2 regions of the Arthrobacter sp. AOP36-F1-5 genome follow, and region 1 is predicted to be linked to the other one. Evidence: riboswitches for the same ligand, from Rfam matches in the RefSeq annotation. Region 1 holds a riboswitch; the other holds the start of a gene.
What was found. A riboswitch is a leader RNA that binds a small molecule or an ion and turns the genes downstream of it on or off. The one in region 1 is predicted to bind thiamine pyrophosphate.
Positions count from the first base shown of each region.

Region 2: it holds a riboswitch for thiamine pyrophosphate, as region 1 does, so the genes downstream of both, thiC (phosphomethylpyrimidine synthase ThiC) here and thiE (thiamine phosphate synthase) in region 1, are expected to answer to the same signal.

Region 1 is NZ_CM176892.1:3,500,361-3,505,518, reverse strand. It holds gene AC3ZI9_RS16200 (quaternary amine ABC transporter ATP-binding protein) at 1-99, shown strand, start outside; gene AC3ZI9_RS16195 (ABC transporter permease) at 100-951, shown strand; gene AC3ZI9_RS16190 (glycine betaine ABC transporter substrate-binding protein) at 1,018-1,911, shown strand; gene AC3ZI9_RS16185 (aldehyde dehydrogenase family protein) at 2,017-3,456, opposite strand; TPP riboswitch at 3,536-3,636, shown strand; gene thiE (thiamine phosphate synthase) at 3,693-4,367, shown strand; gene thiD (bifunctional hydroxymethylpyrimidine kinase/phosphomethylpyrimidine kinase) at 4,364-5,158, shown strand, end outside.
Region 2 is NZ_CM176892.1:614,471-619,628, reverse strand. It holds gene AC3ZI9_RS02840 (globin domain-containing protein) at 24-1,205, shown strand; TPP riboswitch at 1,293-1,400, shown strand; gene thiC (phosphomethylpyrimidine synthase ThiC) at 1,397-3,196, shown strand; gene AC3ZI9_RS02830 (alpha/beta fold hydrolase) at 3,415-4,290, opposite strand; gene AC3ZI9_RS02825 (PadR family transcriptional regulator) at 4,287-4,814, opposite strand; gene AC3ZI9_RS02820 (phosphoenolpyruvate carboxykinase (GTP)) at 4,983-5,158, opposite strand, start outside.

The DNA.
Region 1 (5,158 bases):
CCCTCGACCACCAGCAGCGTCCCGGTGGTCGCCGCCGACCAGCCGGAAGACACCGATGCCCCCGCGGCTGCATCCGACGACGAAGGAGGTGCCCTCTAAATGACCGATCAGCTATTCCGCATTCCCGTCGGCCACTGGGGCGAAGTGGTCCTCAACTGGTTCATCGCCAACCTCGGCGGGCTCTTCAACCTCATCAAGTCCTTCTTCCAGAACTGGTACGACGGGCTGGCGTGGATCCTCACCGCTCCGCCGTTCTGGGTCGTCATCCTCGTGCTGGCCCTGCTGGCCTGGCTCCTGCGCAGTTGGAAGATGGCCATCGGTACGGTCATCGGACTGCTGTTGATCTACGGGATGAACCAGTGGGAGCACTCGATGGAGACCCTGTCGCTGGTCCTGGTGGCCAGCATCGTCGCGGTGATCATCAGTGTTCCGCTGGGCATCCTCACCGCCAAATCCAAGATCGTTTCGGCGGTCGTCAAGCCGATCCTGGACTTCCTGCAAACCATGCCTGCCTTCGTCTACCTGGTCCCGGCGATCCTGCTGTTGGGGATCGGCGTCGTCCCCGGAATCGTGGCCACGATCGTGTTCGGCATGGCGCCGGGCACCCGCTTCACCGAATTGGGGATCCGCAGCGTCGATACCGAGGTCGTCGAGGCCGGCCAGGCCTTCGGCGCCTCCCCGGGACGCATCCTGCGCCAGATCCAGATCCCGCTGGCGCTGCCGACCATCATGGCCGGCATCAACCAGGTCATCATGCTCTCCCTGTCCATGGTGGTCATCGCCGGCATGGTCGGCGCCGGTGGTCTCGGCAAGGATGTCTACGCCTCCCTGACGACCCTGAACACTCCCCTGGGTGTCGAATCAGGTCTGTCGGTGGTCATTCTGGCCATCTTCCTGGACCGCATCACCGCCTCCCTGGGCCAATCCAACGTGCCGGCGAAAAACGGCTAACGACCCTACGCCCCGCTGGCGGGGCGCGAAGAAAGGAAATGAACAATGCAAAGGAAATTCGCATCAATGATGGGGATCGCCGCCACGGCGGCCCTCGCGCTGACCGCCTGCGGCAGCGGCGACACCGGAAGCAGCGAATCCGAGGTCCCCGACTCGCCTGAGAACGGCGACCAGGCCGCGCTGAACATCGGCGTCATGGCCGGCTGGGACGAAGGCGTGGCCGTGTCCAACCTCTGGAAGCAGATCCTGGACAAGAAGGGCTACGACGTCGAACTCACCGACGCCGATGCCGGCCCGGTCTTCGCCGGTGTCGCCTCCGGTGACCTGGACCTGACCATGGACGTCTGGATGCCGCTGACGCACAAGAAGTACTTGAAGAAGTACGGCGACGACATGACCAAGCTGGGCACCTGGTACGACGATGCCAAGCTGACCATCGCGGTCAACGAAGACGCCCCGATCGATTCGCTCGAGGACCTGGCGGCCAATGCCGACAAGTTCGGCAACACGATCTATGGCATCGACCCGGGCGCCGGGCTGACCGACACCACCGAAAAGGCGGCCATCCCGGACTACGGCCTGGAGAAGATGGACTTCAAGACCTCCTCCACCCCGGCCATGCTGGCCCAGCTGAAGAAGGCCACGGACGCCGATGAGGACATCGTCGTCACCCTGTGGCGCCCGCACTGGGCCTACGACGAGTTCCCGATCAAGGATCTGAAGGATCCCAAGGGTGCCATGGGCGACGCGGAAACCATCACCTCCTACGGCAACGCCGACTTCGCCGACACCTACCCGGGACTGACCGAGTGGTTGAACGACTTCACGATCGACGATGACCACCTGTTCTCCCTGGAGAACGCCATGTTCAACGACACGGACACCGATGACTACGGACCGATCGTCGACAAGTGGATCTCCGAGAACCAGGACTACGTGGATTCGCTGACCGAGAAGTAGCCACGATCCATCGGCAGGTGCCATGGCACCGACCGTAGCGAAGGGCCCGGACCGCATTGAATGCGGTCCGGGCCCTTCGTCTGTCGGGGCACTCGGCCGGGCGGATCAGCCGATCGAACGCATGATCTTCCGCTTGGCCCAGCCGAAGGGCGGGTAGACGGCCCGCAACGTATCGAGCATCGCGGTCTTGGACAGCACCGGACGTTGCTGGCTGAAGGTATCGAACCCGAATTTGCCGTGGTAGTTCCCCGTCCCCGAGGCCCCCACCCCGCCGAAGGGCAGCGCGGGGACCGCCAGGTGCATGCTGCACACATTATGGGCGATCGCCCCGGCCCGCACCTGGTCCTCGAAGGAGGTGTGCAGGCGCGGGCGTTCGCTGAACAGGTAGGCGGCCAGCGGTGAGGGGCGGGAGTTGATGAACCGCACCGCATCATCGAAGCGGTCGACCTGGATGATCGGCAGGATCGGACCGAAAATCTCCTCCGTCATCACCGGGGCCGCCGGGTCGACGTCAGCCAGGACCGTGGGGGCGATGTACCTCGCCTCCGCGTCGCTGGTCCCCCCGGCCACCACCCGTCCCTGCCCCAGATAGGATTCCAGACGTTCGAAGTGCGAGGCGTTGATGATCCGCCCATAGTCCTTGCTGCCCGAGGGGTCCTTCCCATAGAACGCGCCGATGGCCTTGGGCAGCTGCTTTTCCAGTTCGGCCGCCGCCGTGGCCCCGACCGCCAGGACGTAGTCCGGGGCGACACAGGTCTGTCCGGCATTCATGAACTTCCCGTGGGCCAACCGCCGGGCGATGGCGGGGAAGTTCCCGTCGGCGACCACCGCCGGACTCTTCCCGCCCAGTTCCAGGGTCACCGGGGTCAGCGTTTCCGCCGCGGCCCGGGCCACGATCTTCCCGACCCGTTCGCCTCCGGTGTAGAAGATGTGGTCGAAGTCCATCTCCAGAAGTTCGCTCGTCGTCTCCGCGGCCCCCTCCAGGACCGCGACAGCGCGCCGATCCAGGTACTGCGGGATGAGGGCGGCCATGACCGCCGAGGTGGCCGGAGCCAGTTCGGAGGGTTTGAGGATCACGGTGTTCCCTGCCGCCAGGGCACCGACCAGCGGGCCGAGCAGCAACAGGACCGGATAGTTCCAGGGGGCGATCACCAGGACCATGCCCAACGGACGCGCCTGGACGCGGGCCGACGCCGGTTGCAGCGACAGCGGGACCTTCACCGCCTCATCCGCCATCCAGTCGCCCAGGTGCAACAGGGCATGATCGATTTCGGCCTTCACCCGATCCAGTTCGGTCAGCCGGGATTCGGCCGCCGGTTTACCCAGATCCGTCATCAACGCGTCACATAGGGTCTGTTCTTGATCCTGGATCAGCCGTTCGAGTGCCTTGAGCTGGGCGCTGCGGAACCTGCGGGGGTGGGCCAGCCGGGAGTCGGCGGCATCACGCAGCCGGCGGGCCGCGGTGGCCGGGAGTTCGGCGTCGGGGCCCGCCGGCACGACGGGCGCGGAAACTGCTGGGGGACGGGAACGTCGGTTCATGGCCATGGGTACGACACTAACGTGGACACCGCCGGCGGGGCAGCCGGTCGGTTTGCCGCCCCCAGTGGGGGACTGTAGGCTCACGATCACTGACACGGGGTGTCCGCCACCGGCGCGGACTGAGAGCACACCCGGCAAGAACCTGATCTAGTTCGTACTAGCGGAGGGATGTCGCCCATGCACCAACATGCGCCCACCTTGGCCCATTCACCCACCGACTGCTTTGTTGAGGCGGTGCTCGCATGAGCGCGCCGGTTCCCGGAAGCGGGATCTACCTCGTCGCCAACTCCACCAGCACGGCCGGACGGCCCTTGGCCACCATCGTGGCCGAGGCCGTCGCCGCGGGGGTCGGGACCATCCAGCTGCGCTGCAAGGACCTGTCCGCCCGCGAATTCCTGGCCGAGGCGGCCGCCTGCGCCGAACACACCGCGGGCCGGGCCCTGCTGCTGCTCAACGACCGGGTGGACGTCTACCTGGCGGCCCGTGCGGCAGGGATCCGCGTGGACGGGGTCCATATCGGCCAGAAGGACCTGCCCGCCGAACTCGTCCGGTCCCTCATCGGACCCGATGCCGTGCTGGGGCTCAGCGCCAGCACCGAGGACCACTTCGCGGCAGTAGCGGAACTGCCGGCAGGCACCATCGACTATCTGGGCACCGGGGCCGTCCGGGCCACGCCCACCAAGAAGGACCACCCGACCCCGCTGGGGTTCCCCGGCCTGGCCTCGTTGATCTCCCGGGCCCCGCTGCCCTGCGTGGCGATCGGCGGGCTGGGCTCCGGCGACGCCGCGGACGCGCACACCGCCGGGGCCATCGGCATGGCCGTCGTGCGGGCCATCTGCTCCGCCGCCGAACCCCGGGACTCTGCTGCCGCCCTGGTTCAGGAATGGACCCGGGCAGCACGAACGGAGACCGCATGAGCGCCCCGAACACCCCCAACATCCTGTCCATCGCCGGGGCCGACCCCTCCGGCGGGGCCGGGATCCAGGCCGACCTGAAATCGATTGCCGCCTGCGGTGGCTACGGGATGGCGGCGATCACCGCACTGACCGCCCAGAACACCCGGGGAGTCACCGGGGTCCATACCCCTCCGGCGGAATTCCTCACCCGGCAACTTGAGACGGTCGCCGCCGATATCCGGATCGATGCGGTGAAGATCGGCATGCTGGCCTCCGCCGAGGTCATCGAAGCCACCACCGCCTGGCTGGGTACCCGCCCGGGCACCACCGTCGTGGTGGACCCGGTGCTGATCTCCACGTCCGGGGACCGCTTATTGGAGCACGACGCCGAGGAGGCCCTGCGTCGGCTGCTCCCGTGGGCCGATGTCCTGACCCCGAACACCGCGGAATTGGCGGCACTGCTCGAGGAGCCGGTCTGCACCCGATGGGACGACGTCCTGGACCAGGCAGCCCGGCTCGCGAGGCGGTATTCTGTCCTGGTCCTGGCCAAGGGCGGCCACCTCACCGGCAGCCGGTGCCCGGATGCCCTCGTGGGCCCCGACGGCGTCATGGCTGCCGTGGAGGGTGACCGCATCGACACCCCGAACACCCATGGGACCGGGTGCTCGCTCTCCGCGGCGCTGGCTACCCTGTGGGCCCGCTGCGGGGACTGGGGGGATGCCCTGCGGCTGGCCCGCGGGTGGCTTGAAGGCGCCCTGCACCGTGCCGATGAACTCGAGGTCGGCGAAGGACATGGTCCGGTGAATCATTTC
Region 2 (5,158 bases), 640 kb from region 1:
TAATTCGACCTCGAGGAGATTCGATGCTCTCAGAAACGTCCCGCCCCGTCGTCCAGGCGACACTTCCCGTGATTGGCGAACGGATCGGTGAGATCACCAAGAAGTTCTATGCCGGGATGTTTGCGGCACGTCCTGAACTCCTGGACGGCTTGTTCAGTCGCGCCAACCAGAAGAACGGAGCCCAGCAACAGGCCCTGGCCGGCAGCATTGCCGCCTTCGCCTCCCACCTGATCGAACACCCCGAATCGCTGCCCGAATCAGTGCTGTCCCGCATCGCCCATAAGCACACGTCGCTGGGCATCCAGCCCGACCAGTACCAGATCGTCTTCGACCACCTGTTCGCGGCCATCGCCGAGGATCTGGGCGAAGCAGCCACCGAAGAGGTCGTCGCCGCCTGGTCCGAGGTCTACTGGCTGATGGCCGACGCCCTGGTCAAGATCGAAAAGGGCCTCTACGCCGAACAGGCCAACGACCGGATCTACGCCCCATGGAAGGTCACCTCCACGGAGGCTTCCGGCCAGGATTGCATGACGTTCCGCTTCGAGCCGGCCGATGACACCGCCGTCACGGTGGCCAAGCCCGGCCAGTTCGTGAGCATCCGCGTGCCGCTGGCCGACGGGCTGCGCCAGTGCCGCCAGTACTCCCTCTCCGACAACGTCGAATCCACCACCGAGCGGGTGTTGACCACCAAGCTGGATGAAGGCGGGGAGGTCTCCCCCTTCATGCACCGCAATCTCGAGGTCGGCGACGTCGTGGAACTGTCCAACCCCTACGGTGACATCACCCTGGACATGGAGGGCGGGCCGATCATCATCGCCACCGCCGGCATCGGGTGCACCCCGAGCGCCTCGGCCCTGCAGTCGCTGGTCTCCACCGGGTCGGACCGCCAGGTGCTGGTGCTCCACGCCGAGGCCATGGAATCGAACTGGGCGCTGAAGGACCAGATGCTCGCCGCCGTGGAGCAGCTGCCCAACGTCGAGATGCGCCTGTGGCTCGAGGACACCACCGGCACCACCGCGGACCTGCAGGCCGTCGAGGGGTTCATGAACCTGACCGGCGTCGAGCTGCCCGAGGATGCCCGGATGTACCTCTGCGGTCCGCTGCCATTCATGCGTGCGGTGCGCAGCCAGGCCATCGCCGCCGGCGTGGCCCCGCGGAACATCCACTACGAGGTCTTCGGTCCCGACCTCTGGCTTGCCGCCTAGGCACGAGCCCGCTGCCCCGGAGGGGCGCCACACCGGAGCGGCCCGCGAACTGGATTAGCCAGATCGCGGGCCGCTCCGTTACGCTCGCAACGTCCACACGGGTGCCCCAGGAGGGGCTGAGATCGAGCTGCCACCGCTCGCGACCGTCGAACCTGTCCGGGTCATGCCGGCGTAGGAAGTTGAGGGCTCAAATGAGCGATTCCACAGTAAAACCCACCACCCCGTCCGCCACCGCGTGGGAACAGCACCCACAGCACCGGTTGCAGTGGATCGAGGATCCGGAACACGGCCTGCGGGTCCCGGTCACCGCGATCTGCCTGGCGGATTCCCCCGACGGCAGCGCCAACGAGCCCCATCTGGCGTATCGGACCGCCGGTCCGGGCTCCGAACCGACCGTCGGCCTCCCGCGTCCGCGCACCCGATGGATCACCGCCCGGGGTGACACCGCCGAATACGCCGGTCGCCAACGCACCCTGCACGACGACGGCCGGTCCGCCGTGCGTCGCGGGGCCGCCTCGGCAGAATGGAGCGGCACGACCCCGGTACCGAGGCGCTCGCACCAGGGGCGTACCGTCACGCAGATGCATTACGCCCGACAGGGCACCCTCACCGACGAGATGCGCTATGTGGCGCTGCGCGAGAACTGCGACGTCGAATTGGTCCGCCGCGAAGTCGCCGCCGGACGGGCGATCATCCCGGTGAACATCAACCATCCCGAATCCGAGCCGATGATCATCGGCAAGGCCTTCCTGGTCAAGATCAACGCCAACATCGGCAACTCGGCCATCACCTCCTCGATCGCCCAGGAGGTCGACAAGCTCACCTGGGCCACCCAATGGGGCGCCGATACGGTGATGGACCTGTCCACCGGCGATGACATCCACACCACCCGCGAATGGCTGATCCGCAATTCCCCGGTGCCCATCGGCACCGTGCCGATCTACCAGGCGCTGGAGAAGGTCGATGGGGATGCATCGAAACTGACCTGGGAGATCTTCCGCGACACCGTCATCGAGCAATGCGAACAGGGCGTGGACTACATGACCATTCATGCCGGGGTGCTGCTGCGCCATGTGCCCTTGAGCGCCGACCGGGTCACCGGCATCGTCTCCCGCGGTGGATCGATCATGGCCGGGTGGTGCCTGGCCCACCACCAGGAGAACTTCCTCTACACCCATTACGACGAGCTCTGCGCCATTTTCGCCCGCTACGACGTCGCCTTCTCCCTCGGTGACGGGCTGCGCCCCGGCTCCCTGGCCGATGCCAACGACGCCGCCCAGTTCGCTGAGCTCGATACCCTGGCCGAGTTGACCCGCAGGGCCTGGCAGTTCGACGTGCAGGTGATGGTGGAAGGACCCGGACATATCCCGCTGCATCTGGTCCGCGAGAACGTCGAGCGTCAGCAGGAGCTCTGCGACGGGGCGCCGTTCTACACCCTGGGTCCGCTGGTGACCGATACGGCCCCCGGCTACGACCACATCACCAGCGCCATCGGGGCCACCGAGATCGCCCGTTACGGCACGGCGATGCTCTGCTATGTGACCCCGAAGGAGCATCTGGGGCTGCCGGATAAGGACGACGTGAAGACCGGGGTGATCACCTATAAGATCGCCGCGCATGCCGCCGATGTGGCCAAGGGGCATCCCGGGGCGACGGCCCGCGACGATGCCCTGTCGGCCGCGCGCTTCGAGTTCCGCTGGAACGACCAGTTCGCCCTGGGTCTGGATCCGGCCACGGCCCAGCGGTTCCACGACCAGACGCTGCCTGCGGAGCCGGCCAAGACCGCGCACTTCTGTTCCATGTGCGGGCCGAAGTTCTGTTCGATGCGGATCTCCCAGGACATCCGCGAGGAGTTCGGGGGAACCGAACGCCAACGGGCACTGGCCGATGACATCGAAGCCGGTTTGCAGGCGAAGAGCCGTGAATTCGCGGATTCGGGGTCCAGCATCTACCTCCAGGCGACGATCCCCGTCGGCAACGGCACCGACTGATCCACCGGGTACGACGACGGCGTCCGCACGGGAGGCAACGGGCGCCTCCAACGTTCCGGGCAACTTCTGCAGCTGCTCCCCTGGCAGGAACGCAGGCGGTTGCCCGGAGCGGTCGTCGGTATATGGACTATGTCATGTAGCCGTCCACGGCCCGGAGGTGATACGGCGCGTCCGCACCTGACGCAGCGAAGCCTTGCGGAGACCGCGATCCAGACCAATCAGTCTCCAGCGGGATCCGGGTCTGCCTGGTGGAGCCCGGGAACCCGCCCGAGCCGGGGGTGGACCTCACCGCGTTCGATCCAGGCGCGGACCATCGCGTTGAAGAACAACGGATCCTCGACGCTCCATTGATGGTGCAGCCCCGGGGCCAGACGGAAGACCGTGTCCCGGCGAACCGCGGCCACATCGGCGAATCCCTTGCGCACCAGGGCCGGTTCACGGGCCCCGGCGACCATCATCAGGCGTTCGGTGTAGTCCCCCAGCCCGTCGGGCAGGCCGCCCGCCTGGACCTCGTCCAGCATCGCCTTCATGTTGTCCGGACGCAGGGTCAGCCCATGTTCGGAGTAGAGCCTGCGGGAGTTCGCGGGAATCCCGAAGGCCCCGGCCTGGACCTTCCAGAACCATTCGGCGTCCCCTAATCGCAGTTGCGCCGCCGTGGATAACCGCGTTCCCGCCCCCACCGGCCGGATCCCTGCCCCGGTGAACAGGGCACTGGCGAAGAGCTCGGGATGCCGGGCCAGTACACGCAGGCCCACGACGCCGCCCAGGGACTGGCCAACCAGGTGGACCCGGCCGTCCTCGATCTCTTCGGCGATGAAGGCCGCGACGTCATCCGCGGCGCTATCGAGCCCGCGCCAGTCCTCATCGGCCCGGCCGCCGAACCCGGGCAGATGCGGGGTGAAGATCCGATAGGCAGGGAAGGCCTTGACCTGGGGATCCCACATCCAGTTGGCCACGTTGCCGCCATGGAGAAAGACCAGCGTCTGGGCTGGTTTGCCGTCCGTGCGGGGACGCACCGGGGGGTGGATCTCCGGGTAGCCGGCCGGATCGGGGCGTTCCCCGACGGAGGGAGGCACCGTGGGCTTTTCGTTCATGGCAGATTCCCTTCGACGGAGTCGAGCCAGTTCAGTTCGGCACCGACGTGGGCGATGCCGTGGTCCAGCGTGGCGGCCATCAGGTAGCCGCGTCGGTCGGCCAGGGCGGCCTCGTCCAATTCCGCGCGCAGGGCCCGGTAGGACCGCTGCAGGTCCTCGGCCTCGGTGCGACGTGCCGCAAGCAGTTCCAGGACCTCGTGGCGCTCGAGCTCCCCGGAGAAGAAGATCCGGCCCAGGAAGGGCTCACGGGCGGGCTGCCGGTCCAGCGTTCCGGTCAGCCAGTCCTGCAAAGCCGCCCGCCCCGCCTCGGTGATGTGGTGCTCCTGGCGCGCCGGGTAGTTCTCCTGCGGAACGGTCCGGACCGTGGCCAGGCCCTGGTCCACCAGTTGGGCCAGGGTGCGGTAGATCTGTGCCTTATCGGCATTCCAGAAGTGGTTGATGCTCGAGTCGAAATGCTTCTTCAGGTCGTAGCCGGTCATCGGCGACAAGCTCAGGAGCCCGAGGATCAAACGTGCGAGGATCATGTGTCCATCATGCCAGCCTGCTAGGTGAACTATCGCCTATCGGCCCAGCGTGTGCCTCCGCGCCACCGGGCGGTCCCGCTGAGGGATATGGGGCGGGAACGTCCAGCGGGCCATCCTTGATGGTCCGCTGGACGTTCCCGCCCCTGGTGCTCCTCGCGGTGGAACCGGCTAGGCGCCCAGGCGCTGCTTCAGCCCGTCCAGCTCATCCTGCAGGGACTGCGGCAGGGAGGGCCCGAATTTGGCGTACCACTCCTCGATATCCGCCAGTTCGCGCTTCCACTCCTCCGGGTCGACCGTCACGGCCACCTCGAGGTCCTCGGCGGTGAACGAGTCCAGGCCGCTGA